DNA from 3 places in the Janthinobacterium salmonicoloratum genome. Region 1 is predicted to be linked to each of the others. Evidence: predicted binding sites of a transcription regulator. Region 1 holds the regulator's gene; each other region holds the start of a gene.
What was found. The regulator FNR, encoded in region 1, switches genes on or off when oxygen is low (the NO sensors DNR and NnrR bind a similar motif). The targets are predictions, from matches to a motif close to TTGATNNNNATCAA.
Positions count from the first base shown of each region.

Region 2: the regulator FNR is predicted to act here: its motif matches at 7,853-7,866, upstream of ACQ4WY_RS13160 (universal stress protein).
Region 3: the regulator FNR is predicted to act here: its motif matches at 7,531-7,544, upstream of ACQ4WY_RS23420 (IPT/TIG domain-containing protein).

Region 1 is NZ_JBNYXV010000002.1:719,629-729,738, reverse strand. It holds gene ccoN (cytochrome-c oxidase, cbb3-type subunit I) at 1-543, shown strand, start outside; gene ccoO (cytochrome-c oxidase, cbb3-type subunit II) at 559-1,173, shown strand; gene ACQ4WY_RS16455 (cbb3-type cytochrome oxidase subunit 3) at 1,175-1,378, shown strand; gene ccoP (cytochrome-c oxidase, cbb3-type subunit III) at 1,371-2,291, shown strand; gene ccoG (cytochrome c oxidase accessory protein CcoG) at 2,296-3,678, shown strand; gene ACQ4WY_RS16440 (FixH family protein) at 3,733-4,257, shown strand; gene fnr (fumarate/nitrate reduction transcriptional regulator Fnr) at 4,261-5,019, opposite strand; gene ACQ4WY_RS16430 (response regulator) at 5,259-8,333, shown strand; gene ACQ4WY_RS16425 (TOBE domain-containing protein) at 8,335-9,102, opposite strand; gene ACQ4WY_RS16420 (sulfate/molybdate ABC transporter ATP-binding protein) at 9,143-9,853, opposite strand; gene modB (molybdate ABC transporter permease subunit) at 9,862-10,110, opposite strand, start outside.
Region 2 is NZ_JBNYXV010000002.1:332-10,441, reverse strand. It holds gene trpC (indole-3-glycerol phosphate synthase TrpC) at 1-479, opposite strand, end outside; gene trpD (anthranilate phosphoribosyltransferase) at 513-1,556, opposite strand; gene ACQ4WY_RS13195 (aminodeoxychorismate/anthranilate synthase component II) at 1,622-2,185, opposite strand; gene trpE (anthranilate synthase component I) at 2,187-3,683, opposite strand; gene ACQ4WY_RS13185 (phosphoglycolate phosphatase) at 3,939-4,655, opposite strand; gene rpe (ribulose-phosphate 3-epimerase) at 4,655-5,329, opposite strand; gene apaG (Co2+/Mg2+ efflux facilitator ApaG/CorD) at 5,495-5,869, shown strand; gene ACQ4WY_RS13170 (hypothetical protein) at 5,895-6,041, opposite strand; gene mltA (murein transglycosylase A) at 6,052-7,320, shown strand; gene ACQ4WY_RS13160 (universal stress protein) at 7,361-7,798, opposite strand; gene ACQ4WY_RS13155 (MFS transporter) at 7,936-9,237, opposite strand; gene ACQ4WY_RS13150 (enoyl-CoA hydratase) at 9,317-10,093, shown strand.
Region 3 is NZ_JBNYXV010000006.1:47,601-57,710, forward strand. It holds gene ACQ4WY_RS23390 (CobW family GTP-binding protein) at 1-31, shown strand, start outside; gene ACQ4WY_RS23395 (BTH_I0359 family protein) at 185-442, shown strand; gene ACQ4WY_RS23400 (class II glutamine amidotransferase) at 520-1,299, shown strand; gene ACQ4WY_RS23405 (EAL and HDOD domain-containing protein) at 1,437-2,717, shown strand; gene ACQ4WY_RS23410 (SPW repeat protein) at 2,783-3,154, opposite strand; gene metH (methionine synthase) at 3,266-7,060, opposite strand; gene ACQ4WY_RS23420 (IPT/TIG domain-containing protein) at 7,702-10,110, shown strand, end outside.

The sequences.
Region 1 (10,110 bases):
TGGCACAAGCTGCGCACCGACCCGATCCTGAAATTCATGATCGTCTCGCTGTCGTTCTACGGCATCGCCACCTTCGAAGGTCCGATGATGTCGATCAAGACCATCAACTCGCTGTCGCACTACACCGACTGGACCGTTGCCCACGTGCATGCGGGCGCCCTGGGCTGGGTGGGCTTCATCACCATGGGTTCGATCTACTACCTGCTGCCGCGCCTGGCGGGACGCACGCAGATGCACAGCACGCGCCTGGTCGACGTGCACTTCTGGGTGGCCACCATCGGCATCGTGCTGTACATCGCCGCCATGTGGATCGCCGGCGTGATGCAGGGCCTGATGTGGCGCGCGGTCAATCCGGACGGCACCCTGACCTACACCTTTGTCGAGAGCGTGAAAGCGACGTATCCGTACTACGTGGTGCGCGTGGCCGGCGGCCTGCTGTACCTGTCGGGTATGTGCATCATGGGCTACAACACCTGGATGACGCTGCGCGGCAGCAAACTCCCCGTCGCCCGCATTCCGGAACTGAACGCGGCGCACGCCTGATAGGAGCGAAAGCAAATGAAATTTTCACACGCATGGATTGAGAGAAACCCCTGGCTGCTGATCGCCCTGGTCACGGTGGTGATCAGCATCGGCGGCGCCGTCGAGATCGTCCCCCTGTTCTTCCAGAAGAGCACGACGGAGCCGGTCGCCGGCCTGAAGCCGTATTCGCCGCTGCGCCTGGCGGGCCGCGACATTTACGTGCGCGAAGGCTGCTACAACTGCCACTCGCAGATGGTGCGTCCGCTGCGCGCGGAAACGGAACGCTATGGCCACTATTCGGTCGCAGGCGAGTTCGTCTACGACCGTCCGTTCCAGTGGGGTTCCAAGCGCACGGGGCCCGACCTGGCCCGCGTGGGCGCCCGCTACAGCGATGAATGGCACCGCACGCACTTGAACGACCCGCGCGACGTAGTGCCCGAGTCGAACATGCCGGCCTACCCCTGGTTGGCGAAGACCAAGCTGGTGCCTGACGAGATCATGCCGAAGATGCGCGCCCTGCAACGCCTGGGCCAGCCGTACAGCGATGAAGAGATCGCCGCCGGCCCCGCGCAGCTGCAGGACAAGACGGAAGAAGACGCCCTGGTCGCCTATCTGCAAGGCCTCGGTACATTAATCAAAACAAGGAATTAGCATGGCAATCGAAAACCTGTTTGACAGCGCCAGCAGCGTCATGACGGTGGTTTCCTTTACGACGTTCGTGGGCATCCTGTGGTGGACGTTCAGCCGCAGCAATAGCGATTTCGACGCGGCGGCACGCCTGCCGTTCGCCGATGACGCATTGGACTATCCGGCCGAGGCCGAGATGAGCGTGGCGAAGGAGCGCAACCATGGCTGATTTTACCAATGGCTTCTGGAATATCTACATCATCGTGCTGTCCCTGCTGGGCATCATCGGCTGCGGCGTGCTGCTGTACTCGCAGTCGAAAATCAAAGTGGTCGAGGGCGCCCCTGCTGACGGCACCACGGGCCACGTCTGGGACGAGGACTTGAAGGAACTCAACACGCCGATGCCGCGCTGGTGGATGTGGCTGTTCTACATCACCATCGTCTTCTCCCTGGCCTACCTGTTCCTGTATCCGGGTCTGGGCAACTATGCCGGCAGCCTGGGCTGGAAATCGACGGGCCAGTACGAGGAAGAGCTGAAGAAGGCGGAAGCCGACTACGGTCCCCTGTTCAACAAGTACCTGAGCCAGGACTTGAAGACGGTGGCCGCCGATCCGCAGGCGCAAGCCATCGGCCAGCGTTTGTTCCTGACCTACTGCGCGCAATGCCACGGTTCGGATGCGCGCGGCAACAAGGGCTTCCCCAACCTGACCGACAAGGACTGGCTGTATGGCGGTGAACCCGACATCATCAAGACCACCATCATGCACGGCCGCAATGGGCAGATGCCACCGATGGGCGCCGCCCTGGGCTCCGAAAAGGATGTCGAGAACGTGGCCCATTATGTGCTGAGCCTGTCCGGTTCGACCTCGGACCCTGTCAAATCCGTGCTGGGCAAGGCCAAGTTTGGCGCCTGCATGGCCTGTCACGGCGCCGATGCGAAGGGCAACCAGATGCTGGGTTCACCGAACCTGACGGACAAGATCTGGCTGTACGGCGGCAGCGCCGATACCATCATGGAAACCGTACGCAAGGGACGCAGCAACACCATGCCGGCCTTCAGCGATTTCCTCGGCGAATCCAAGGTACACGTGCTGTCGGCGTATGTCTGGAGCCTGTCGAATCCCCAGACGCCCGTGAAATGATGTAATGGAACCTCAAGTCATCAAGATGTATGCGGCTCGCGAGCAAATCTACCCTCGCGAGGCCAAAGGACGCTACGCTACCTGGCGATGGGTATGCGTATGGCTTACCCAGCTGGCGTTCTACGGCTTGCCGTGGTTGACCTGGAATGGCAGGCAAGCCCTGCTGTTCGATTTGACCACGCGCAAGTTCTACATTTTCGGCGTCGTGCTGTGGCCCCAGGATTTCATCTATCTGGCGGCCCTGCTGATCATCTGTGCGTATTTGTTGTTCCTCGTCACGGCCATTGCCGGGCGGGTGTGGTGCGGGTTCTCTTGCCCGCAAACGGTATACACGGAAATTTTCCTGTGGGTCGAACGCCGCATCGAGGGCACGCGCAGTGCGCGCATGGCCCTCGACAAGCAGGGCCCCTCCGTGCGCAAGGCGTTCAAGAAGACGGCCAAGCACCTGGTATGGGGCGCCATCGCCCTGTGGACGGGCTTTACCTTTGTCGGCTACTTCACGCCGATCAAGGAACTGGCGCACGCGGTGACCACCCTCAATTTCGGTCCCTGGGAATGGTTCTGGGTCTTGTTCTACAGCTTGGCAACCTACGGCAACGCGGGCTGGCTGCGCGAGCAGGTGTGCAAATACATGTGCCCCTACGCGCGCTTCCAGAGCGCCATGTTCGACCAGGACACCCTGATCATCACCTACGATACCAAGCGCGGCGAACCACGTGGCGCACTGAGCAAGAAGGCCGGCAACAACGACAAGCTGGGCGATTGCATCGACTGTACCCTGTGCGTGCAGGTGTGTCCGACCGGTATCGATATCCGCAACGGCCTGCAGTATGAATGCATCGGCTGCGCCGCTTGCGTCGATGCCTGCAACAGCGTGATGGACAAGGTCGACCGGCCGCGTGGCCTGGTACGCTACAGTACCGACCATGCGATGGAAAACAACTTCAATTCGAAGCAGATCCGCCAGCGCGCCATGCGCCCGCGCGTATTGATCTACACTTCCATCCTGGCCCTGATCATCATCGCCGTGTGTACTTCGCTGGCGCTGCGCACGCCCTTGAAAATGGACGTGATCCGCGACCGCGGTTCGATGGGACGCGAAGTGGAGGACGGCATGATCGAAAACGTCTACCGCTTGCAGATCATGAATACGTCGGAGCAAACCCAGCATTTTAAAATCAGCGCTTCCGGCTTGCCGGGCCTGACCTTGCTGACGCGTGAAGAAGTGACCTTGCAGCCGACGGAAACGCTGGGCTGGCCGATCCGCCTGCGCGTACCGCACGGCGTCGGCGAGAAGGGTTCGAACAAGATTGCGATCGAATTGCACTCGCTGGACGACCCATCGCTGCATGTGCGTGAAAGCGCGGTATTCATCGTACCGCGCTAATGTAGGAAGGCCGGTCCCCGCATGGGGACTGGCTGATTAAACAGGAGAAATATCATGTCCGACAGTCTGAAACTGCAAGCACCCGTTGCACCGTGGTACAAGCATCGCTGGCCATGGCTGCTGATGATCGGCCCCGGCCTGTCCGTGGTCGTCGGCAGCTTCATGGGCTATATCGCGTTTACGCAGCCCGATGCGCTGGTGGTGGGCGATTATTACAAGCAGGGCAAAGCGATCAACCAGGATTTGAAGCGCGACACGATCGCCAGCGACCTGGCGATGGATACGAGCCTGTCGTACGACGTGGCACAGGCGAGCCTCAGTGGTTCCGTGCACAGCTTCGGCAAGGCCTATCAGGCGCCGCTGCAGCTGCACCTGGCGCATGCGACCCTGCCGGAAAAGGATATCAAGCTGCTGGTGCAGCCCGATGCGGCCGGCAATTTTTCCGTAGCGCTGCCGATGCTCGAACGCAGCCGCTGGCAAGTGCTGGTGGAAAACGACAAACGCGAGTGGCGCCTGTCAGGCATCTGGACCTGGCCACTGCAGCGCAGCATCGCGCTGCATGCTGACGCAGAGCTGTAAAGCTTATTTGCAGACGTCAGTACCGGCCGTAATGGCCTTCAATTTGGCCGGCTGCAGGATTTCAATCTCGCGGTTCGACACGCGCAGCCAGCCTTCCTTCTTGAATTTGGACAGCAGACGGCTGACGCTCTCGATGGTCAGGCCCAGATAGTTGCCGATTTCCTCGCGCGACATGCGCAGCTGGAAATTGCTGCCCGAATAGCCGCGTGCCTCGTAGCGCGAGGCCAGGTTGACGATGAAGGCGGCAAAGCGCTGCGTCGCCTGCATATTGCCCAGCAAGAGCATGACGCTTTGCTCGCGCGTGATTTCCTGGCTCATCATGCGGTGAAAATGGCGCAGCAGGGTCGGCATATTGCCCAGCAATTGTTCCAGGCTGGAAAACGGAATTTCACATACTTCGCTGTCTTCCAGCGCCACCGCATTACAGTGGTGGCGGTCTGCGCTGATGGCGTCCATGCCCAGCAATTCACCGGCCATCTGGAAACCCGTCACCTGCTCTTCGCCGCCAGGATTGATCTGGTACGTCTTGAAGTGCCCCAGGCGAATCGCATACAGGTTCTGGAACGAGTCGCCGATGCGAAACAGCGAGGCGCCGCGCGCGACCTTGCGGCGGCGGCCGATGATCTGGTCCAGCCTGTCCATGTCGCCCACATCGAGGCCCATCGGCAGGCACAATTGATGCATGCTGCAGGTCGAGCATCGCGCTCGCAACGCTTCCACGTTCACTGTGGGCAAGGTTGGAGTGAGTAGCGCTTCAGTCATGTCATTACCTTTTATAAAATGCAATAACAAGTTTACTGCATACAGGGTTGCCGTGTGCCAATTTCACCGTAATTTCGGCGAATAAACGACGTCCAGCCTTTAATTATATGGCAACATCGTCAAAAGCCCATACGGGGCGGGCAATTTATGCGGTGGCGCTTGCCAAGCTGAGGCATTGATAGGAAAATTCCCGTCAGCATTATCTGCCGCCTGTGCCGCCCGGTACTGAAAAGGAAATCATGAAGCCTCTCGGCATTAAAGCAAAAGTCGCGCTGGCCACCAGCCTGACCTCGATCGCCATGATCGCGCTGGTCACCATGATCCAGTTGCAGCACATGCGCGACGACTTCACCCGAGTGCTGTTGAGCCAGCAGTCATCCCTGATCAGCCGCACCGCTGCCGAGCTCGACGACAAGCTGGGCATGCTGCTGCAGATCGTCACCCTGACGGCCAGGCAGCAGCCGCCGGAACTGATCGCCCAGCCCACCCAATTGCGCGCATACTATGCGCGCCGCTCGATGCTGGTGCTGTTCGATGACGTGCTGGTGCTCGATGCGCATGGCGCCATCGTGGCCGACATGCCGGAAGTGGCGGGGCGCGCCGGCATCAACGTCGCCGAGCGCGAGTATTTCCAGACCGTCTTGCGCACGCGCCAGCCCATGATCACCGAACCGATGCTGGGCAAGTCGAGCGGCATGCCCATCGTGCAGATGGTCGCGCCCGTGCTGGCCGCCGATGGCCAGGTGGCCGGGGTCGTGATCGGCGTGCTGCGCCTGTACAAGGACAACTTGCTGGGCCGCCTGCGCTCGGAAAAGATCGGCAAGAGCGGCTATTACTTCATTCTCACGCGCGGCGCCGTGCCGCGCTATGTGCTGCACCCCGATACCAGCCGTTTGCTGCAGCCGCGCAAGCCGAACGCCAACCTGACGACCACCCAGTTGCTGAAGGAAGATGGCGAAGGCAGCATGGTCAGCACCAACAGCCGCGGCATCACGGCCGTCAACAGCTTCAAGCGCCTGAAATCGGTGAACTGGCTGCTGGCCGCCTCGCTGCCCATCGACGATGCCTTCGAACCCTTCGATGGCGTGCTGTCCCGGCTGGTGCTGTGGAGCATCCTCGCTTCGCTGCTGGCCGCGGCCGTACTGGGCTGGGTCACCGTGCGCCTGCTGTCGCCGCTGGTGCGCTTGCGCGATACCCTGCTGGCCCTGCGTACCAGCGGCAGCCGTTTCACCCCCGTGCCGGTGCGGCAGCGCGACGAGATCGGCGAACTGACGGAAGCGTTCAACGGCCTGATGAGCGAACGCGACCGTCTGCAGCAGGAACTCGAAGTACGCGCGGCGGAGCTGGAACAGGAGCGCGACCGGGCCGAGGCGGCCAACCGCGCGAAGAGCGATTTCGTGGCCAACATGAGCCATGAAATCCGCACGCCCCTCAATGCCGTGCTGGGCATGGTGTATTTGCTGGGCAATACCAGGCTCGACACGGAACAACGCAAGTATCTGACCATGGTCAGAGTGGCAGGCCAGTCGCTGCTGGGCATCCTCAACGACGTGCTCGACTATTCAAAGATCGAGGCGCGCCGCATGGAATTGTCGCCCGTCGAATTCGACCTCGACGAAGTCATGAATACCCTGGCCACGACGATGACGATGAATGCGGGCGAAAAGGAGCTGGAACTGGCCATCGCCGTCGAGCCCGACGTGCCGCGGCGCCTCGTGGGTGACGCCCAGCGCCTGCAGCAAATTCTCGTCAATCTGGCCGGCAACGCCATCAAGTTCACCGAGAGCGGCGAAGTGGTGGTGGCCGTCAGCCTGGCCGAGAGCGAAAACGGACGCGCCTGGCTGCGCTTCGAAGTGCGCGACACGGGCATCGGCATGACGGAACTGCAGCAACAGCAGCTGTTTTCCGCGTTTTCGCAGGGCGACCAGAGCATCACGCGGCGCTTTGGCGGCACGGGCCTGGGCCTGGCCATCAGCAAGCAGCTGATCCACATGATGGGCGGCGACATCGCCGTCGCCAGCAGCGAAGGCAAGGGCAGCCGCTTCTGGTTCAGCGTGCCCTTCGACATGCTGGCGCAGCCGGCCGAAACGCGGCGCATGCCGGCCTTGGGCCAGCTGCGCCTGCTGGTGGCCGACGATAACCGCACCACGCGCGAATTGATCGTCAAGCTGATCGAAGCGTGGGGCTGGCTGGCCGACGAAGTGGACTCCGGCTTTGCCGCCATCGAACTGTACCGCGAACGCCTGGCACAGCAGCAACCGTACGACGTGGTGCTGGCCGACTGGCACATGCCCGTCATGGACGGCCTGGCGACGGCCAAGGCCATCCGCCAGGCTGCCAGCGGCCAGCGCCAGCCCATCGTGGTGATGGTCAACGCCTTCGCCCGCAACCACCTGGAGGAAATCTCCAGCGCGGCCGAGGCGGACGTCGTGCTGATGAAGCCGATCACGGGCTCCAGCCTGTTCGATGCCCTGCACCAGGCGCTGATCGCCAAGAACGACGGCGGCGAGCAGCGCATGCTGCACCAGCCGCTGGGCACGGAACTGGCCGGCGTGCATTTCCTGCTGGTGGAAGACAATCATTTGAACCAGGCCGTGGCGCGCGGCATTCTCGAACACATGGGCGCCACCCTGGACGTGGTGGGCGACGGCTTGCAAGCCGTGGAACGTCTGCGCACGGAAGCGCTGCGCTACGATATCGTGCTGATGGACATGCAGATGCCCGTCATGGACGGCTTCAGCGCCACTCACATCATCCGCACGGAATTGCGCTTGACCCTGCCCGTGATCGCCATGACGGCCGGCGTGCTGGCGTCCGAGCGCGAGCGCTGCATGACGGCCGGCATCAGCGATTTCATCGCCAAGCCCGTGGTGGTGGAAGAGATGATGGAAGTCATCCTGCGCCACCTGCCCAAGCGCCCGCAAGTGCAGACGGCCGAGCCGCCGCCCGTCGCCGACGAGGAAGTGTTTTCCATGGCGCCGCTGATGCGCGTGATGGGACGCGATGCGAAGGGGCGCGGAGTGCTGCGGCGCATGGTGGAAGACGCGCTGAACAAGGACATGACGCCCGTGCGCGACGCCGAAACAGCGTTGCAGGCAGGCCGCCACAGCGATGTGGCGCGCATCCTGCACGGCGTGCGCGGCTCCGTGGGCACCCTGGGCACGAAACGCCTGATCCGCGCCGCGTTTGCCACCGAGGAAGCCATCGACGCGGGCCGCCTGGACGAGGTGCCGGCGCTGCTGGCGCAGACGGCGCAGGAACTGGAGCAGGCGCTGGCGGCCGCGGCGGATTGGTTGTCGCGGTTGAAGGATTAATTTAGGCGGGCACGCCCAGGATCACGCTAGACGCCTTGAATATTGCCGTTACCTTGCTGCCGAGCTCGATGCCCAGGTCCGTGCTGCTCTGGTTCGTGATGATGGCGGCGATCGTGCCGCCGCGTGGCAAATCCAGCACCACTTCCGTGTTGACGGCGCCCGTCTGCACCCGCGTCACAAGCCCGGCCAGCTGGTTGCGCGCGGAAAAGCGCGCGCCTGCGCTGTCGGCCACGAGGATGATGGACGAGGCCTTGATCAGTGCGAACGCTTCAGCGCCCGGCACCAGGCCCAGGCTTGCGCTGCTGCCCTGCGTGACGATGGCGACGATGTGCTGGCCACCGGGCAATTCCAGCGTGACTTCGTCGTTGACGGCGCCCTGTTTCAGTTCGGCCACCTTGCCCAGGAATTGATTGCGTGCCGTGGTTTTCATGGCCATTCTCCGTATGAGTAAAAGATCGTCGGCGATGCCTTCCGCCTGGCTGCCCAGCTGGCGCAGATAGCGCGCATGCTCACGCTCGATGATACGGAAATTGTCGACCAGCTGGCGCCCCCGTTGCGTCAGCCGCGTGCCGCCGCCGCCCTTGCCGCCCGTCAGACGCTCGACCAGCGGTTCGCCGGCCAGGTTGTTCATGGCGTCGATGGCGTCCCAGGCCGCCTTGTAGCTCATCTTCACAAGCTTTGCCGCCTGCGTGATGGAGCCACACTCGGCGATGGCGCCCAGCAATTCCACCCGGCCGGCGCCGCCCAGATGCTCGCCGCCCACCGTCATCCATACCGAACCTTGCAGGCCGATTTCCGCCGCCGCTGATTTATCCAATGCGTTCACCCAATGCCATGTGTTCTTCCCTGTTATCGATCTGTCCGTCGCGCAAGTACAGCACATGCTCGCCCAGGATGCGCGCATCTTCCGGATCGTGTGTGATCAGGATCATGGGCACGTCCAGGCGCTGCTGCCACTGGCTCAGTTCCAAACGCATTTTGACACGCAGGGCCGGATCGAGGGCGGCAAACGGCTCGTCGAGCAGCAACGCGGCCGGCTCGGCCACGAGCGCCCTCGCCAGCGCCACCCTTTGGCGCTGGCCACCGGACAACTCGTCGGGAAACTGGTGCGCCAGTTCCTGCAAGTGAAACGCGTCTAGCCAATGCTCGACCTTCTGCAATTTTTCGCGCGCGCGCGGATTGAACCAGCCGCGGCTCAAGCCAAAGCCCACGTTCTGGCGCACCGTCAGGTGCGGGAACAGGGCGTAATCCTGGAACAGATAGGCCACGTTGCGTTGTTGCGGCGGCAAATTGATGCCGGCGGCCGAATCGAACAAGGTGCGCCCGTTCAGGCGGATATGGCCCGCGTCAGGCGTGAAGAGTCCGGCAATGGCTTTCAGGGTCATGCTCTTGCCTGCACCGGACGGGCCATACATGGCGATGCGCTGACTGCTTGAGGTGCATTGCACGTACATGTCGAAGCGGCGTTTGCCGGAGCGCAAGGTGGCGCGAAGGTCGAGGTCGAGTTGCATAGGCGTCATCATCAGCGTCATTTGTGAACGATGCGCCCGGGCGCCAACCGGCCAGCCGACAGCAGCACCACGATGCAGACAAAGGAGGTAATCAGCACCAGCGTATTGGCCACGTCGTCCTGACCCGCCTGCACGGCTTCATACACGGCCACCGACAGGGTTTGCGTCTTGCCGGGAATGCTGCCGGCCACCATCAGGGTGGCGCCAAATTCACCTAGCGCGCGCACAAAACCCAGCAGCACGCCGGCCAGGATGCCGCGCCAGGC
Region 2 (10,110 bases), 720 kb from region 1:
ATCTCGGCCATCAGGCCATGGTCGAGCGCCGCGACGATCAGGAGGATGCAGTCGGCGCCCATGGCGCGCGCTTCATAGATCTGGTACATGTCGACCATGAAATCCTTGCGCAGCACGGGGATGGCGCAGGCGGCACGCGCCTGCTGCAGATATGCCACGGATCCCTGGAAGAACTGTTCGTCCGTCAGCACGGACAGGCAAGCCGCGCCATGCGCGGCATAGCTGGCGGCGATATCAAACGGACGGAAGTCTGCGCGGATCACGCCTTTCGACGGCGACGCCTTTTTTACTTCGGCGATGATGCCGGGCTTGCCGGCGGCGATGTGCTGGCGCAGGCTCGCTTCAAAACCGCGCAGGCCGGCGCGCAGGGCGCTGTCGCTTTCCACGTCGCCGCGCAGGCTGGCCAGGCTGCGGTGGGCCTTGGCCTTGGCCACTTCATCGGCTTTCACGGCCAGGATTTTATCGAGTATGTCGGACATGATGGTCACTATTCTATAAAGGAGGACGGAAGCTTAGGCTTGCGCCGGGGTGCCCAGCTGCTGCGTCACCTGCACGAATTGAGCGAGTTTCGCCAGCGCGGCGCCGGAAGTGACGGCGGTGCGCGCACGCGCCAGGCCGTCTTCGATCGAGCTGGCCACGCCGGCCGCGTACAGCGCCGTGCCCGCGTTCAGGGCGACGATGTCGGCGGCAGCACCGGGTTCGCCGCGCAGCGCTTCCATCATCTTGGCCTTCGACTCGATAGAATCGGCCACCTTCAGATTGCGGCTGGCGATCATCGACATGCCGAAGTCTTCGGGATGGATTTCATATTCACGGATCTCGCCGTTGACCAGTTCGCCCACCATGGTGGCCGCGCCCAGCGACACTTCATCCATATTGTCGTGGCCATATACGACGATGGCATGCTGCGCGCCCAGGCGCTGCAGCACGCGCACCTGGATGCCGACCAGGTCGGCGTGGAATACGCCCATCAGAATATTCGGCGCGCCGGCCGGATTGGTCAGCGGGCCGAGGATGTTGAAAATCGTGCGCACGCCCAACTCCTTGCGCACGGGCGCCGCATGCTTCATGGCCGCGTGGTGGTTGGGCGCGTACATGAAGCCGATGCCCGTTTGCGCGATCGACTGGGCGATCTGCTCGGGCTGCAGGTTGATGTTGACGCCCAGGGAATCGAGCACGTCGGCGCTGCCGGACGAGGAGGAGACGCTGCGCCCGCCATGCTTGGCCACGCGCGCGCCGGCTGCCGCCGCCACGAACATCGAAGCGGTGGAAATATTGAAAGTGTGCGCGCCGTCGCCACCCGTGCCGACGATGTCGAGCAGGTTGGTGGTGTCGGCCATGGGCACCTTGGTGGAAAACTCGCGCATCACTTGCGCGGCGGCGGCGATTTCGCCGATGGTTTCCTTTTTCACGCGCAAGCCCATAGTGAGGGCCGCGATCATGGTGGGCGACATTTCGCCGGACATGATCTGGCGGAACAGGTACAGCATTTCGTCGTGAAAGATCTCGCGGTGTTCGATGCAGCGCAGCAGGGCTTCTTGTGGGGTGATCGGCATGATGCTTCCTTCTTCAATGATGGCGCAGGAGGACACTGATGGCACGCCGGGGCGTGCGCATGGGATCAGCGCTCGAGAAAATTCTTCAGCAGGGCGTGGCCGTGCTCCGAGAGGATCGATTCGGGGTGGAACTGCACTCCCTCGATATCGTATTCCCGGTGGCGCACGCCCATGATTTCGCCGTCGTCCGTCCACGCTGTCACTTCCAGGCAGGAAGGCAGCGAGGCGCGTTCGATCGCCAAAGAGTGGTAGCGGATCACTGTGAAGGGGCTGGGCAAGCCTTTGAAAACGCCCACGCCCGTATGCGCGATGAGGGATGTCTTGCCATGCATGACTTGCTTGGCGCGGATGACTTTACCGCCAAACGCCTCGCCGATGGCCTGGTGGCCCAGGCACACGCCCAGTATCGGCTTCTTGCCGGCGAAGTGCTTGAGCACTTCCACCGAAATGCCCGCCTGCTTTGGTGCTTTCGGGCCGGGCGAAATGCAGATGCGGTCCGGGTTCAGCGCCTCGATCTGTTCGATCGTGATTTCATCGTTGCGGTACACCCGCACGTCTTCGCCCAGCTCACCGAAATACTGCACGATGTTGTAGGTGAAGGAGTCGTAGTTGTCGATCATTAGCAGCATCTTAAAACTCCCCATCCAGGCCATCTTGCACTTGTTCGGCGGCGCGCAGTACGGCGCGCGCCTTGTTTTCGGTTTCCTGCCATTCCATTTCGAGGACCGAGTCGGCCACGATGCCGGCCGCAGCCTGCACGTACAGCATGCCGTCCTTGATCACGCCCGTGCGAATCGCGATCGCCACATCCATTTCGCCGCCAAACGACAGGTAGCCGCAGGCGCCGCCATAGATGCCGCGCTTGGTGATTTCCAGTTCGTCGATCACTTCCATGGCGCGCACTTTCGGTGCGCCCGTCAGGGTGCCGGCGGGGAAGGTCGCGCGCAGCACGTCCAGGTTCGACAAGCCTTCCTTCAGGGTGCCTTCCACGTTCGAGACGATGTGCTGCACGTGCGAGTATTTTTCGATGACCATGCGGTCGGTGACGTGCACGCTGCCTGTTTCGGCGATGCGGCCGATGTCATTGCGCGCCAGGTCGATCAGCATCACGTGCTCGGCGATCTCTTTCGGGTCAGCCAGCAGCTCGGCCGACAGCTCGGCATCGCGTTCTGGCGTGGCGCCGCGCGGACGGGTGCCGGCGATGGGGCGCAGGGTGACTTTCTTGCCGCCGTCGGCCGTGTTCTCGTTGCGCACCAAAATCTCGGGCGAGGCGCCGATGATCTGCATGTCGCCAAAATTATAGAAGTACATATACGGCGACGGGTTCAGCGAACGCAGGGCGCGGTACAGGGTCAGCGGCGAATCGACATATGGCTTGCGGATACGCTGGCCGATCTGCACCTGCATCAGGTCACCGGCCATCACATATTCATGCGCCTTGGCGACCGCCTTCAGATAGTCTTCCTTGGCAAAGTCGCGGATGGTTTCCGTGCGCACGGAAGCGCTGGTGACGGGCGCATCGACGCCGCGGCGCAGCATCATGCGCAAGTCTTTCAGGCGCTGGCGCGCTTTCGAGAACGACTCGGGCTGCGCCGTGTCGGCGTAGACGATCAGGTACAGCTTGCCCGACAGGTTGTCGATGACGGCCAGTTCCTCCGTCACCATCAGCTGGATGTCGGGCAGGTTCAAATCGTCTTTCGGCGCGCCGCCGGCCAGTTTTTTCTCGATGTGGCGCACGGTGTCGTAGCCGAAGTAACCGGCCAAGCCACCGCAGAAACGCGGCATGCCGGGGCGCAGGGCTACCTTGAAGCGCGACTGGTACTGTTCGATGAAGTCGAGCGGATTGCCTTCGTGCTCTTCGATCACGACGCCGTTCCTGACGATTTCCGTGTGGCTGCCATAGCTGCGCAACACGGTGGTGGCGGGCAAGCCGATGAAGGAATAGCGGCCGAAGCGTTCGCCGCCGACGACGGATTCGAGCAAAAAGGTGTTCTTGCCGCCTTGCTGGGTCTGCGCCAGTTTCAGGTACAGCGTGAGCGGGGTTTCCAGGTCGGCGAAGGCTTCCGCGATCAGGGGGACGCGGTTGTAGCCTTGCTGGGCCAGCGATTTGAATTCGAGTTCGGTCATGTGTCTCTCCATGCCGCCAGGGTACGCGTGTGCGTCGTGCTTACAAAGCACAGACCCTGCGGTGGGTTATCAAAAAACCTGCCAGTGCATACAGCACGCACATGCGCGCCTGCAGCTGACAGCAATCTTACACGGCTCGGCCCTTAGGCCTGCCAGGATTGCCAGCGTCGCCAAAGCCAGGCCTCAATCGAGCCGGTTTGGGTGACATTGTGTTTTTTGATGAGAAACGTGTTCACGATATGGTGTTAGGTATGGTCAGTATGCTGGTCTGTTGTGCATGCTAATAAAATGGGCCGCTTCGAGCAGCGTATTTACTATACCATCGGAATCGGTGTCGTGTATAGAGTGTCCGTGGTTGTAACCATACGGTACTGTCAAGACGGGGCAGCCCGCAGCCCGGGCCGCTTGCGCGTCATTCGAGGAGTCGCCGATGGCCACCACTTTGGCGGGCGGCAAGTCGAAGTCCGCGCACACTTGCAGCAGCGGCAGCGGGTGCGGTTTCTTCTTCGGTAGCGAATCGCCGCCGTAGACGATCTCGAAATACCCATCGAGCTTTTTCTGCTGCAGCAGGGGCAGGGCGAAGCCGATCGGCTTGTTGGTGACGCAGGCCAGGCGCAAGCCCGCCGCTTTCATTGCCGCCAGTCCCGCTTCCACGTCCGGGTACAGGGTGCTGAACTGGCCATTGATGGCCAGGTAGTGGCGCTGGTAACCGTCCATCGCCTGCTCGAAATGCTGCTCCACGCCAGCCGCATCGAAGTCGAGCGCCAGCACGGTGCGGATCAGGTTTTCCGAGCCCTTGCCCACCATCAGCTTGATGGCCTCGGCGCTGATGGGCGCCAGATCCAGTTCGGCGCGCATGCCGTTGATGGCGACATGAAAATCGGGCACGGTGTCGAGCATCGTGCCATCAAGGTCGATGATGGCGGCGCGCACGCCAGCCAGTACGTGGTCTTTCACCGTGCCCGGCTGCATCAGGCGCCCACTGTTTTGGCCAATTCGGCGCGCATGGCGTCGATGACTGCCTTGTAGTCCGGCTTGCCGAAGATGGCCGAGCCGGCGACGAAGGTGTCGGCGCCGGCGGCAGCGGCGGCGGCGATGTTGTCGATCTTGATGCCGCCATCGACTTCCAGCATGATGTCACGGCCCGATTCGTCGATCATGCGGCGCGCTTCGGCGATTTTCTTCAGCGCTTGCGGAATGAAGGACTGGCCGCCGAAGCCCGGGTTGACGGACATGATCAGGATGATGTCGATCTTGTCCATCACGTGTTCCAGGTAGTGCAGCGGCGTGCCCGGATTGAACACCAGGCCCGATTTGCAGCCATTATCGCGGATCAGCTGCAAGGAACGGTCCACGTGATCCGACGCTTCCGGGTGAAAGGTGATGATGTTCGCGCCAGCCTTGGCGAAATCCGGGATAATGCGATCGACAGGCTTGACCATCAGATGCACATCGATGGGTACTTGGACGTGCGGGCGAATCGCTTCGCACACCAGCGGGCCGATGGTCAGGTTCGGCACATAATGGTTATCCATCACGTCGAAGTGGATGATGTCGGCGCCGGCGGTAACGACGTTGCGCACTTCCTCGCCCAGGCGGGCAAAGTCGGCGGACAGGATGCTGGGAGCGATACGGAATGTTGTCATGGTGAAGTAGCCAAAGGATAGAAAATGCGATTTGCGCTATTTTACGCCTGACGCCGTTACCATGCCTCATTGAAGTACAGTGAAACACAGAATACGCGTCGCGCGATGGCCAATGCGCCGCGCGCGACACACAATACGACTGGCAATGTCTGAATAGGAATGACGATGGCGACTTATGAATTTACGGTAACGGTCAAGACGCAATATCTGCCCGAGCAATCGGCACCGGACCAGGGGCGGCACGTGTTCAGCTACACGATCCGCGTCGTCAACACGGGCACGGCTGGCGCGCAACTGATTTCGCGCCACTGGGTCATCACGGATGCGAACAACAAGGTGGAAGAGGTGCGCGGCCTGGGCGCCGTCGGCCACCAGCCGTTGCTGCAGCCGGGCGAACAGTTCGAATACACGAGCGGGACGATGCTGGGCACGCCGCAAGGCTCGATGCACGGCGAATACTTTTGCGTGGCCGAAGATGGCCATCAGTTCGAAGCGCCGATTCCCGAGTTCGTGCTGTCGGTGCCGCGTACCCTGCATTAACGTGACGCCGGAGGCTTGCGCCCCTTTACTTCAGTTTTTCGGTGCTGTCCTGTTCTTCACTGAGCTGCTTGCGCGCCGGTGGCGCGGGTTTTTTACCCGAATACATGGTCCACCAGACTATAAATGCCAGCAGGAAGAACGCCACCAGCGCCTCTATCATCAAGATCCACATACGCACCCCTATGTTATTTACCCGCAACTTAGTATTTACCCGCCATCTCTTTACACGCGGTAGTCTACCCGTTTCAATCGGTGCCGTCGCGCTTGCGCTTTCCGCCTGTACCACGCCGCCGGCAGAGCCGGTCACCGCGACTGGCAAGGCGCCGGCCATCGCTCCGACCGTCGTCGAGCCAGTGCCGGCCAAGCCGGCCGACGCCAAGGATGCCACGGATGCGGCTGCCCCCACCTTCGTGCCCGCCAAGTTTGCCGCCTTGCCAGGCTGGGCCCGCGACGACATGCGCGCCGCCTGGCCAGCGTTCATGGCTTCGTGCGGCGTGCTGGTGAAACGTCCGGACTGGAAAGAATCGTGCACGATTGCGCGCCAGGTGAATGCCGACAGCGACAAGGCCATCCGCCTGTTCTTCGAGACGTTCTTTGTGCCCAATCAAGTCATCACCGCCGATGGCGCCAGTACCGGTTTGGTGACCGGTTATTACGAACCTTTGCTGCATGGCGCGCGCAAGCGCGGCGGTCCATATCAGACACCGCTGTACAAGGTGCCGGACGACCTGGTCTCGGTTGACCTGGCCGGCGTGTATCCGGAATTGAAGAACATGCGCTTGCGCGGCAAGCTGGTCGGCAAGAAGGTGATACCGTACGCGACCCGCGCCGACATCGAGCGCGCCACGTCCGTTACGGGCAAGGAATTACTGTGGGTGGACGACGAAGTCGAGGCGTTCTTCCTGCAAGTGCAGGGTTCCGGGCGCGTGCAGCTGACCGATACGCAGGAAACCGTGCGCGTGGCGTACGCGGATCAAAACGGCCATCCCTATAAATCGATCGGCCGCTACCTGGTCGACAAGGGCGAGCTGACCCTGAGTCAGGCGTCCGCGCAGGGCATCAAGGCGTGGATCGCCGGCCATCCCACGCGCAAGGATGAATTGTTCAACGCCAATCCCAGCTATGTCTTCTTCAAGGAGGAGCGTCTGCCTGATCCGAAAGTGGGGCCGAAGGGTGCGCTGGGCGTGCCGCTGACGCCGCAGCGCTCGGTGGCCATCGATTCGCGCTTCCTGCCGCTCGGTGCGCCCGTGTATCTGGCAACCACGCAAGCCAATAGCGAAATTCCCATGCAGCGCCTGGTGATGGCGCAGGATACGGGCGGCGCCATTCGCGGGCCCATTCGTGTCGATTACTTCTTTGGCTTTGGCGCGGAAGCGGCCGAGAATGCGGGCCGCATGAAGCAGAGCGGCGCCGTGTGGGTGTTGCTGCCGAAGCAGGCGCCGGCGCGCTGAATTTCTCGGGGCGCCGGGCGGGGATTGCGCTAACGCAAGGTTAGCGCAAGACCATGACGGGTAAATGGGTATGCGCCAGCACTTTTTGCGTTTCGCTGCCCACGAACAGCTTGTTCAAGCCTTTGCGGCCATGCGAGGCCATCAGGATGATGTCGCAATGGTAGGTTTGCGCCGCATTGACGATTTCGTCGTGCGGGCTCGGTGACACGGCCACCACGCCTTCGAAGGGCACGCCGACGGCGCGCGCAGCTGCGCCGATCTTGTCGATGGCGCGTTGCGAGGCTTCCTGCATCTGCTGTTCATACAGGCTGGCGTCGAGCACGATGCCGCCGTCGGCCATCGGCGAGAACGGGAAGGGCTGCACCACGCTGATGGCGACCAGCTTGGCTTTGTTCAATTGGGCGAAGGCGAGGGCGGTCTCGGCGGCTTTGTCGGACAACGGCGAGCCGTCGGTGGGAAATAAGATGGTGTTAAACATAGCGTGCTCCTCAAGTGATGTAAGACAGCTTATGGATTTACATCAACTAAAACCTTGATGTAAATCAAACCTCGCGAGCTTTGGTATGAATAGTGTCGCCAAGGCAATCTTTCAGCAGTGTATGCCCGTTCATCGCTTCAGGTGCGCACGCTACGAAGTGGCGTGCCCCATACCATGGCGACGGTCAACAGGATGCTGCCTGCCGCGATGCAGGCCAGGCCATTGCGCACGCCGAAGTGCTCCGCTACCCAGCCGGCTGCCAGGGCGCCCAGCGGCGCCGTCGCCACCGTCAGGAAGCGCATGGTCGACGTCATGCGGCCCAGCATGGGATCGGGCGTGACCTTCTGGCGCAGGCCCAGGTAGGGAATAAAAAACAGCATCACGCCGCAGTCGAAAAAGAACATCAGCACGGCATAAGCCACAGCGCTGGCCGCCGCGCTGCCAAATAGCGCGGCGGGAATCGTTGGTGTCAGGGCAAAACAGAGCGACGTCGATGCCAGGCCGATCAGGATGGTGCGGCCGGCGCCATAGCGGTGCGTCAGCGGTTTGACGATGAAGGCGCTGAGCAAGACGCCGGCGCCGCCCAGCATCTGCGTCATGCCCAGCACCCCAGGGCTCATGCCCAGGTCGCGCGTGGCGAACAGCACCGTCAAGGCCATGCTGGCGTAGAACAGGAAGTGCCAGATGCCGGCGCCCCAGGCCAGCGCGCGCAGCAGCGGTTCGCGCCAGACAAACAGCAAGCCGTCGGCGATGTCGCGCAAGGCGTGTTTGTCGGATGGTGCGGGACGCGGATCGCGTACGCTCATGGCACGCAAATTGAAGACGGAAATCAGATAACCGCAAGCCGTGCACAGGATGGCGACGGGAGCTGACAAGACTTGCACCAGGACGCCAGCCAGGCCGGGGCCGATCAGGCGCGAAGCCGATTCGGTGGCGGCAAATTTCGACTGCGCATCGATCAAGCCATCGCGGCCCACCAGGAAAGTCAGAAAGACCTGTTCGGCACCGCCGCCCACGACGAAGCCCGTGCCGATGATGAATCCCACTATATATAACCAGGGCATCGATAGCACGCCACACCAGTAGGCGACGGCCACGCTGGCCAGGGCCAGGCCCGACATGCTTTCGCTGAACAGCATGATCGGGTGCTTGCTGCGCCGGTCCAGCAGCACGCCGACGGGCAAGCCGAAGAGCGCAAACGGCAGCGCCTGCAAGGCGACCAGCAAACCCATCTGCTCTGGCGTGGCATGCAGCAAGAGTACCGCGCACAGGGGCAGGGCCAGCGAGGTGATCTGGGCGCCGAAGCAATTGAGTCCATTGCTGAACCATAGGCGGCGGAAATTGACGCTGGCGGCGCTGCCGTCGCCGCGCAGGTAGTGGGTGCAGTACTGAAAGAAGGAGGAGAAAATACGCTGCTCGATAAAGGTGATCGGGTTCACAATAATAGCAGCGCACCTGTCGCGCCGCTGCCGTTAGCCGCTACAATCGTCGATACCGTGTTCATCCAGAGGAGACTATATGCAATACGAAGACTTGATCATCGATATCCAGGACAAAGTGGCGATCATCCGCCTGAATCGCCCGAAGGCCTTGAACGCCTTGAACGACAACATGATGAATGAACTGGGCGACGCCCTGCTGAAGTTCGATGCGGATGACAATATCGGCTGTATCGTGCTCACGGGCAGCGAAAAAGCGTTTGCCGCCGGCGCCGATATCGCCGCCATGGCCGATTACACTTATCCCGATACCTTTACCCAGGGTTATATCAGCCGCAACTGGGAGCATATCTTGCGCGTACGCAAACCGGTGGTGGGCGCGGTGGCTGGCTACGCGCTCGGTGGCGGCTGCGAACTGGCCATGATGTGCGATTTCCTGATCGCCGCCGACAGCGCCAAATTTGGCCAGCCGGAAATCAAGGTTGGCGTCACGCCAGGCGCGGGCGGTACGCAGCGTTTGCCGCGCGCCATTGGCAAGGCCAAGGCCATGGATCTGCTGCTGACGGCGCGCACCATCGACGCTGCCGAGGCGGAACGCATCGGCTTGGTGTCGCGCGTGGTGCCGGCCGATAAATTGCTGGAAGAAACCTTGGCCGCCGCCAAGACCATCGCCGCCATGCCGATCTCGGTTGCCATGATGATCAAGGATTGCGTCAACCGCGCCTTCGAAACCACCTTGACCGATGGTGTCGCTTACGAGCGCCGTTTGTTCCAGGCCGCCTTTGGCACGCCTGCACAAAAAGAAGGCATGCACGCTTTCCTGGAAAAGCGCTTGCCAAACTTCGACGGTCTTTGATATGATTCGCCTCCCCG
Region 3 (10,110 bases), on a different contig from region 1:
GGCGCTGCAAGCAGACATAGTGCTTGCCTGACAATTTCTCGTTCGACTTACGGCAATAGCAGTTTGCATCTCGTTACAACTCTGTAGCCCGCAGGGTGGCATGGCCGCTTGAAATGGCGCTGTGTGAACCCCACCTCTGTTCTGACACCGCAGGAGCTTCTCCTGCTTGAGCGAAGGATGCAAAATGAACCTGATCTATAACAGCGAACAATATAGCGTCGTGGAATTCGGCGCCGACGTCGACCTGGAAGCCCTGCGCTTTGGCGGCTATGAAATCGTCGACAAGGGCGGCAAGCGGGAAACGTTTATCGCCGGCATCCTTGCCCAAAACTTCCGCCGCGACGTCACGGAACTGATCGCCAGCGAACCCAGCATGGAAGAGATCGATGAATTTTTGGGCAGCTATGATTCCCTCATGAGCCAGCCTGTCCTGTTGCACTAGTCTGATGGCTATCGCCACCATACCAATCCGTCTGACGGCATGGTATGGTGGTTGTGTTATCCAGCTGCAAACAGACCATGTGCCAACTTCTCGGAATGAATTGCAATGTCCCCACGGACATTGTCTTTAGTTTTACTGGCTTCGCCATGCGCGGCGGCCATACCGATACCCACCATGACGGCTGGGGCATCGCCTTTTTCGAGGGCGCCGGCGTGCGCCATTTCGTCGACCACCAGGCGGCCATCGCCTCGCCCGTGGCCGAGCTGATCAAACGCTATCCCATCAAGTCGCGCAATGTCATCGCGCATATCCGCAAGGCCACGCAAGGCCAGGTGGCGCTGGAAAACTGCCACCCCTTCGTGCGCGAACTGTGGGGACGCTACTGGGTCTTTGCCCACAATGGCGATTTGAAGGAATTCAACCCCGTGCTGACGGGCAGTTACCGCCCCGTCGGCTGCACGGACAGTGAGCTGGCTTTCTGCTACCTGCTGCAGGAACTGCACGCGCGCTTTGGCGATGCCCCGCCGGCGTTGCCGCAACTGCATGCCGCCTTGGCGGAGTTGTTGCCCAGCATCGCGGCCCACGGCACCTTCAACATGATGCTGTCGAGCGGCGAGGCGCTGTTTGCCCATTGCTCGACCAGCTTGCACTATCTGGTGCGACAACATCCTTTTCCAACTGCTAAACTCTCCGATGAAGACCTGAGCGTGGACTTTTCCCAGGTGACGACGCCCCAGGACAGAGTGGCCGTGATCGTTACCCAGCCGCTGACGACGAATGAGCAATGGACGGCGTTTGCGCCGGGCGAATTGAAATTATTTGTCGACGGGATGGTGCAAGACACGCCAGTGGCCTAATTTGTTGACGACAATATGCTTGATTGCTGCCAAAATACCCACAGCGCGGGCGGAATTCAGCTAAAGTATTGTCAATAGTGAACCTTGATGCGGGCGCGGCGCGGCCGGTGTCACTCGACGTGATTGATGAAGAGTTAATGATCGATATTTCCAGTAATGACATCACCCCGAAGCCCTTGCGCGTGCGCGAGTTCTATCTGGGGCGACAACCTATTCTTGACCGTAATCAAGCCCTGTTTGGCTATGAGTTGCTATTCCGCAACGCTCCGGTCGGCCCCGCCAACATCACCAGCGACCTGTCCGCCACGGCGTCCGTCATCGCCCACGCTTCCCAACTGGGCATGGAAAAGGTCATCGGCGACGCGCTCGGTTTCGTCAACGTCGATGCCGACGTGATCATGAGCGACATCTTCGTGTTCCTGCCGCGTGAAAAAGTCGTGCTGGAAATCGTCGAATCGATGCCCGTCACGCCGGAAGTGCGTGCGCGCATCAGCGAACTGGTGGGCCATGGTTTTACTTTCGCGCTGGAAAATGTCGTCGCGGATACGTCGCAAGTGCAGGAACTGTTGCCACTGGTGCAATACGTCAAGATGGACATGAGCACGGTCGACCCGACAGTGCTGGCTGCGCTGGCGCCCCGTTTCAAGCGGGAACAAAAGAAACTGGTGGCGGAAAAGGTCGAGACGCGCGAAGAATTCAAGTCGGGCCTGGACCTGGGCTTCGATTATTTCCAGGGCTATTATTTCGCCAAGCCTGCCATCATGACGGGCAAGAAGCTGTCTCCGTCGCAACTGGCCGTCATGGAACTGATGACCCTGGTGACGTCGGAAGCCGACAATATGGATATCGAGCGGGCCATCAAGCGCGACGTGTCGCTGGCCCTGAACCTGCTGCGCCTGGTCAATACCCCGGCCGTGGGCGCGCGCCAGCGCATCGATTCGCTGAGTCAGGCCGTGACTGTACTGGGCCGCCGCCAGTTGCAGCGCTGGCTGCAAATCATGCTGTACGCGGAACCAAGCAAGCGTGGCCATAGCATGACGCCGCTGCTGATGTTGGCCACCACGCGCGGTCGTTTGCTGGAGCTGCTGGCGCATAAACTGCGCCCTAACCATGCCCATTCGGCCGATATCGCCTTTACGGTGGGCATCATGTCCCTGATGGATACCCTGTTCGGTGTGCCGATGTCGGAAATCCTCAGCCAGATCGAAGTCATCGATGAAGTGGCCGAAGCGCTGTTGTCGCGCGAGGGCTTCTACGGCGACCTGTTGCGCCTGGCCGAATGCATCGAGCGCATCGAAGACATGGAAGGCGAGATCGTGCCAACCTTGCGCGACCTGGCCATGTCGCCGGACGACCTGGTGGAGCTGGAAATGGCCGCCTACGAATGGAGCGACAATGTGGTGAGGTATGCGCTGTAACTGACGCCTCCCGTAACGTTAAAAAACCCTGCACGGCGTCGCCGTGGCAGGGTTTTTTAACGCCGCTATACGGCGGCACCGGGCCAGTGCTTGTGCAGCTCGGGGTCGGTGCGCAGTTCCCACAGGGCCAGCACGACGACGGCGACACCGACGAGCAGCTCGTTCCACATGACGGCGCGCTGATCGGCCAGCCGCAGTAGCCATGGCGAGGCCGCCACCCAGACGCCGACCAGCAGGTTGACGACGACGGCCCAGAAATAGGTCTTGTACAGGTCGAAGGCTGCCAGCACGGCGATCACGAGGCCCGAGACAAAGGCGTTGAGCATCTGCGGCGAGCCTTCCGGGTAGGAAAATGCCCAGGGCGAGACGACGAGCCACAGGCCCAGCAGCAGGATCACTTGATCCTGCCAGCGTTTGAGTTTGAAATTGTTTGCCATATATCCTCCTTGCCAGTTGGGGAACGGGCCGGAGCGGGCATGCAGCATGCCGACCGGCATACTGCGTTAGTGCGCTTCGGCGCGCGATAAGTTCCGCGCGCCTTGTGCATATCATGACAGATTGGGTGCCAGCCAGCGTTCCACGTTCTCGATGCTGGCGCCACGGCGCTTGGCCATGTCTTCCACCTGGTCCATGCCGATCTTGCCGACGACGAAGTATTTCGACTCCGGGTGGGCAAAATAGAAGCCGGACACGGCCGCGCCGGGGAACATGGCATACGATTCCGTCAGCTGCATGCCGATTTCCTCGGCCTGCATGACCTCGAACATCTCTTTCTTGACCGTGTGCTCGGGGCAGGCAGGGTAGCCTGGCGCCGGGCGGATGCCCATGTATTTCTCGCCGATCATGTCGTCATTGCTCAAGTGCTCGTCCGGCACATAACCCCACAAATCCTTGCGCACGCGCTCGTGCAGGTATTCGGCGAAGGCCTCGGCCAGGCGATCCGCCAGGGATTTGAGCATGATGGACGAGTAATCGTCGTGCGCATCTTCGAAGCGTTTTTCGTATTTTTCGATGCCCAGGCCGGACGTGACGGCAAACATGCCGATGTAATCCTTCACGCCCGATGCCTTCGGCGCAATGAAGTCGGCCAGGCACTGGTTCGGACGCTGCACGCCATCGACCACGGGTTTCACGCCCTGCTGGCGCATGCCGTAGTAAGTGAACGCCACGATACTGCGCGTATCGTCCGTGTACACCTCGATATCGTCGTCATTGACGCTATTTGCCGGCAGCAGGGACACGACACCATTGGCCGTCAGCCAGCGCCCGTCGATGAGTTTTTTCAGCAAGGCCTGGCCTTCCGCATACACCTTGGTGGCCGCGTCGCCCACCACGTCATCCGTCAAAATGGCGGGGAAGGGGCCAGCCAGGTCCCAGGTCTGGAAGAACGGGCCCCAGTCGATATAGTTGGCCAGGGTGGCAAGGTCGACATTTTTAAAGACGCGGCGGCCGATGAACTTCGGTTTCACGGGTGTGCACGGGCCGTCGAACGGCACGATCATCTTGTTGGCGCGCGCCTGCGCCAGCGGCAGGATGGGCAGCGCTTTCTTGTTGGCATGCTGCTCGCGGATGCGGGCGTAGTCGAGTTCGATGTCTTCCACGTATTTGTCGCGCTGCTCCGGCGTCAGCAGAGATTGCGCCACGGAAACGGAACGCGAGGCGTCCGGCACGTAGATCACGGGCCCCTCGTAGTTGTGGGCGATCTTCACGGCCGTGTGGGCGCGGCTGGTGGTGGCGCCGCCGATCAGGAGGGGAATCTTGAGCATGCGGAAATGTTCGTCGCGCTGCATTTCCTTGGCGACATACGCCATTTCTTCCAGCGACGGCGTGATCAGGCCCGACAGGCCGATGATGTCCGCGTTTTCCACCTTGGCGCGGGCGAGGATTTCCGAGCACGGCACCATCACGCCCATGTTCACCACTTCGAAGTTATTGCACTGCAGAACGACGGTGACGATGTTCTTGCCGATGTCATGCACGTCGCCTTTGACGGTGGCCATGATGATCTTGCCTTTGGGCTTGGCGACGATGCCCGTGCGCTTTTCTTCCAGCAGCTTTTCTTCCTCGATATACGGAATCAAGTGGGCCACGGCCTGTTTCATGACGCGCGCCGATTTCACCACTTGCGGCAAGAACATTTTACCTTGGCCAAACAGGTCGCCGACCACGTCCATGCCGGCCATCAGCGGGCCCTCGATCACGTGGATGGGGCGTCCGCCATTGTGCAGCAGTTCCTGGCGCGCTTCTTCCGTGTCTTCCACGATGAACTGCGTGATGCCGTGCACCAGCGCGTGCGACAGGCGCGCCTGCACGCTACCTTCGCGCCAGGCCAGGGTTTGCGCCTCGGCCTTGCCACCCGCCTTCAGGGTGCCGGCAAATTCGATCATGCGCTCGGTCGAGTCTTCGCGGCGGTTCAGCACCACGTCTTCCACGCGCTCGCGCAATTCCGGGTCCAGGTTGTCGTACACGCCCACCATGCCGGCGTTGACGATGCCCATGGTCATGCCGGCCTTGATGGCGTGGTACAGGAAGACGGTATGGATGGCTTCGCGGGCTGGATCGTTGCCGCGGAAACTGAAGGACACGTTTGACACGCCGCCTGATATCTTCGCGTACGGCAAGTTTTCCTTGATCCAGCGCGTGGCATTGATGAAGTCGACGGCGTAGTTGTTGTGCTCTTCGATGCCGGTCGCGACGGCAAAGATGTTCGGATCGAAAATGATGTCTTCCGGCGGGAAGTCCAGCGCATCGATCAATAAATGGTAGGCGCGGGCGCAAATCTCGATCTTGCGCTCGAAGGTATCGGCCTGGCCTTTTTCATCGAAAGCCATGACGATCACGGCCGCGCCATAGCGGCGGCACAGTTTCGCCTGGCGCAGGAATTCTTCCTCGCCTTCCTTCATCGAGATGGAATTGACGATGGCCTTGCCCTGCACGCACTTCAGGCCAGCTTCGATGACCGACCATTTCGAAGAGTCGACCATGATGGGCACGCGTGAAATATCGGGTTCCGAGGCGATCAGGTTCAGAAAGCGCGTCATGGCCGCCAGCGAATCGAGCATCGCCTCGTCCATGTTGATGTCGATCACTTGCGCGCCGTTTTCCACTTGCTGGCGCGCCACCGACAGCGCCTCGTCATATTGCTCGTTGAGAATCATGCGCGCGAACGCTTTCGACCCCGTGACGTTGGTGCGCTCGCCCACGTTGACGAACAGCGACTCGTCATTGACGACGAACGGTTCCAGGCCGGCCAGGCGCAAGTCGTGCGACGGGGCCGGCACGGTGCGCGGCGTGTTTTTCGACAGCAATTCACCGATGGCGGCGATGTGTTCGGGCGTGGTGCCGCAGCAGCCGCCCGCCATGTTCAAAAAGCCCGCGTCGGCAAATTCGCGCAGCAGGGCGGACGTGTCGGCTGGCAACTCGTCAAAGCCCGTGTCGCTCATGGGGTTGGGCAAGCCCGCGTTCGGGTAGATGCACACGAAGGTGTCGGCGATCTTGGCCAGCTCTTCCGCGTACGGACGCATCAGTGCGGCGCCCAGCGCGCAGTTCAGGCCGATGGTCAGCGGTTTCGCATGGCGCACGGAATTCCAGAAGGCGGGCACGGTCTGGCCCGACAAAATGCGTCCCGAGGCGTCCGTGACGGTACCGGAAATCATCAGCGGCAGGCGCACGACGTCCGGATTCTGTTCGTAGAACAGGTCGATGGCGAACAGGGCCGCCTTGCAGTTCAAGGTGTCGAAGATGGTTTCCACCAGCAGCACGTCGGCGCCGCCCTCCACCAGGCCTTGCGTCTGCTGCAGGTAGGCGGCCACCAGCTGGTCGAAACTGACGTTGCGCGCGGCCGGGTCGTTGACGTCGGGCGAGATCGACGCCGTCTTCGGCGTGGGACCCAGGGCGCCGGCGACGAAGCGCGGCTTGTCCGGCGTGGAATACTTGTCGCAGGCGGCGCGCGCCAGCCTGGCAGCTTGCACGTTCATTTCATAGGCCAGGTGGGCCATGTGGTAATCGTCCTGGGCGATCGTCGTGGCGCCGAAGGTATTCGTTTCGATCAAGTCGGCGCCGGCCGCCAGGTAGCGCTCGTGGATTTCCTGGATGATGTGCGGTTGCGTCAGGGTCAGCAGCTCGTTATTGCCCTTGACGAACAGTTCGCGCGCGCCACTGTCGGCCGGGGCGGCGAAATCGATGAAGCGGCCAGCGGGACCACCGCGGTAGGCTTCCTCGTCGAGCTTGTATTGCTGGATGATCGTGCCCATGGCGCCGTCGAGGATCATGATCCGCTGCGCCAGAATGGCGCGCAAGGTGGCTTCGGTCGGGGACATGGCGGGGATCACGGTATCGTTCATTTCATGCTTTCAATAGGCAAACGGGCGGCGGCGCGGCGACAAGACTTTACGAGGCGGATGCGGGCCAGCAGGATCAGCTGACGGGGAGTTGCCGGCCGGGTAGGGCAGGCAGAAGGTGGCAATCGCCTGATTTCACCGGGTCTAAAATTATACGGCATCAGGCTGCTTTGGTTTTAAGCAAAAGCCCTCGTTCGCCCCACGGCAGGCCTTCTTGCAACACATCGCCTTCCGCCGCGCCTGCTCCTGAAAATTACATTTCTGAAAATCTTACTCGAAACGTTAATTCTTCCGCCAAGGTTGGCGGGAAGATATGCCCTCTAGGCTGTGGAAAAATTTCCACATTATTTATGCGATTTCAGCCAATTTTTAATGAGTTGAATGGCAATAGCTGCAAAGGAAAATAAATTCGATTTCAGCCAGTGCAGAGTGAGAGGAATAATTCTCAGAATAAAGTTTGCCAAGCAGATATCTTCATTATTATCAAAACCAATTGAATCAAAAGCATTAATAGTTGTATTTGGGAATCGAATTAACCCATAATATTGGTTCTTAGAAATTAAATTCTCACCAAAAGTCACCAATATGTCACATTTATCTTGTGTCCTCCCCGGCACCGCGCTGCATCAACCTGGTTGTCAGCCATGAAAAACTATCTGCTTGTCGCATTGTTTGTCATGCTGGGCCTGTCCGCCTGCGGCGGTGGTGGCGGTGGTGGTAGCGACACGGTGGTGGCGACCACTTCGGGTACTCCCGTCCTGATTCCTGCCGTGACAGCCGTTTCGGCAGCGAATGTCGTTGTTGGTGGCAGCCTGGTGCTCACGGGCACGAACCTGGGCCGCGTGACGGCCTTCCAGGTTGGGGGCGTGACCGTTGCCACCAGTGCCGTCAGCGAGACCAGCGTTACCCTGGCCATGCCTGGCGTGCCCGTGACGGGCGCCTTGAGCCTGGTCAGCGCCAGCGGCACGATGGCCACCAGCTATAACGTCAATGTGTACTTGCCCTTGAGCGTGGGCAGCGTTGCGCCATTGACGGGCGGTGCCGGTTCCAGCGTGACGATCACGGGCGGCGGCATGGGCGCCGTGACGGCGGTGCAGTTTGGCAATGGCGCGGCGGCAACGCCGCAAAGCCAGACGGCCAGCAGCGTGACCGTGGTGGTGCCTGCGGGCGCAGCGACAGGCGCGCTGATGGTGCGCGGTCCCTACAACGATGTGGCCAGCAGCGACACCTATACGGTCTTGGCGAGCGTGGCGGTGACGTCGATCAGCTCGGCCGTCAACGGCGGGACCTTGTCGGTGACGGTGCAGGGCAGCAATCTCGACCAGGTCAGCTCGGCCTCGGTGGGCAATACGCCGGCTGTCATCGTCAGTGCCAGTGCCAGCCAACTGCTGCTGTCCGCGCCAGCTGCGGCAACGGGCAACGTGATGCTGTCGGCCGCGTCGCGCATCGCCGTCAATGCGGGCACGGTGTCGGCCTTTACCCTGGGCAGCATTGATTTCGCGCAAGTACTGAATTTGAACGCCAGCAATACGGCCTTGCGCCTGACGCGCGGCAAGCCAGCCGCCGTGCGCGTGTCCGTGCTGGCCGCGCAAGCGGGCCAGGCCAGCCCGGCAGTGACCTTGAATGCGACCGCCGCCAATGGCAGCAACCTGGGCAGCATCAGCATGAGCGGCCCATCGGTCTTGCCGACGGCGAAAAGCGATTACAGTTTCAACGGCAATTTCAGTGCCATCCTGCCCGCTGGCTGGATCTTGCCCGGCGTGCGCGTGCGCGTGACGGCCGTCGGCAATGACGGCGTGCAAGTGAGCCAGGAAGCGGCACCCGTGGTGGCCAGCCTGGCCCGAATCCGCCTGGTACTCGTACCCTTGAGCACCGATGATGGCGTGGCGCAACTGCCTGACGCCGAGGTGATCCGTGCTGCGCTGCTGCGTGTGTATCCGTATGCGACGGAAAATATCAGCATCACCACGCGCGCGGCGCTGAGCATGCCAGGCAGCAGCACGGCCGACAGCTGGTGGAGCGATGCCCTGGGCAAGCTGGACAGCAAGCGCGCGCTGGAAGACAGCGGCGCCTATTATTATGGTTTCGTGCCGAAAATGTCTGCCACACGCGCCGCCGGCCTGGCCTACATCAACCCGCCTGGCAGTACCAACTACTTCACGTCGGCCATCGGCCTGGATGCCAGGTTCAACAGCATCGCCTCCGTCGATCCCTTCGGCAATGAGTGGCCTGAATGGCTGACCACGCTCGTGCATGAGCTGGGCCACAACCACTCGCTGCAGCACGTTGCCTGCGGCGGCCCGGCTGGCGCCGCTGTCGACTACCCATATGCGGATGGTAATCTGGGCCCGCAGCCGCTGTACAACAGCAACTATGCAGGCAATATCGGCCAGCTGAGCAAGGCAGTCTATGGCAGCACGCCGATGAAGGACGTGATGAGCTATTGCAGCGGCGCCTGGTTCTCCGACTACAGCTATGCGCGGGTGCAGCAATTCCTGGAAAAACGCAGCATGCAGGTGACGGGCAGCAATGTGCTGGCCGCCAGCATGTCCGTGGCCGAAAACGGCTACCTGACCATTTCCGGCCGCATCACGCCTAGCGGCGTGGCCTTGCGCCCAGCCGTTGCCTCGTCCACGCGCGTTGGCGCAGCTGCCAGCGGCGGCGGCCAGGCGTACACCTTGCGGATACTGACCGCGTCCGGAGCGACTATCGACTTGCCCTTCGATGCCGTGAGCTTGGCCGACCATGGCGACAGCGCCATGAGCCACTTCCGCGTCAGCTTCGCCAATCCAGGCGATATCAGTGACGTGAAAGTTTTGTCAAAAGGTAAGGCATTGGCCACTTTGGACCGCCCGCTTCGCCGCAGCAAGGCCGCCAACGATGGCAGCTTTGAGGTAACGCAAAGCGGCGGCAAGCTGGCGCTGGTCTGGGATGCGCAAGCGGAGCCATATGCGGCCGTGCTGCACGTGGCCGCCGATGGCCGCAAGACGGTGGTCGCCAGCGGCTTAACGGATGGCAAAGCCAGCGTCGACGTGAGCGCCTTGCCGGCCGGC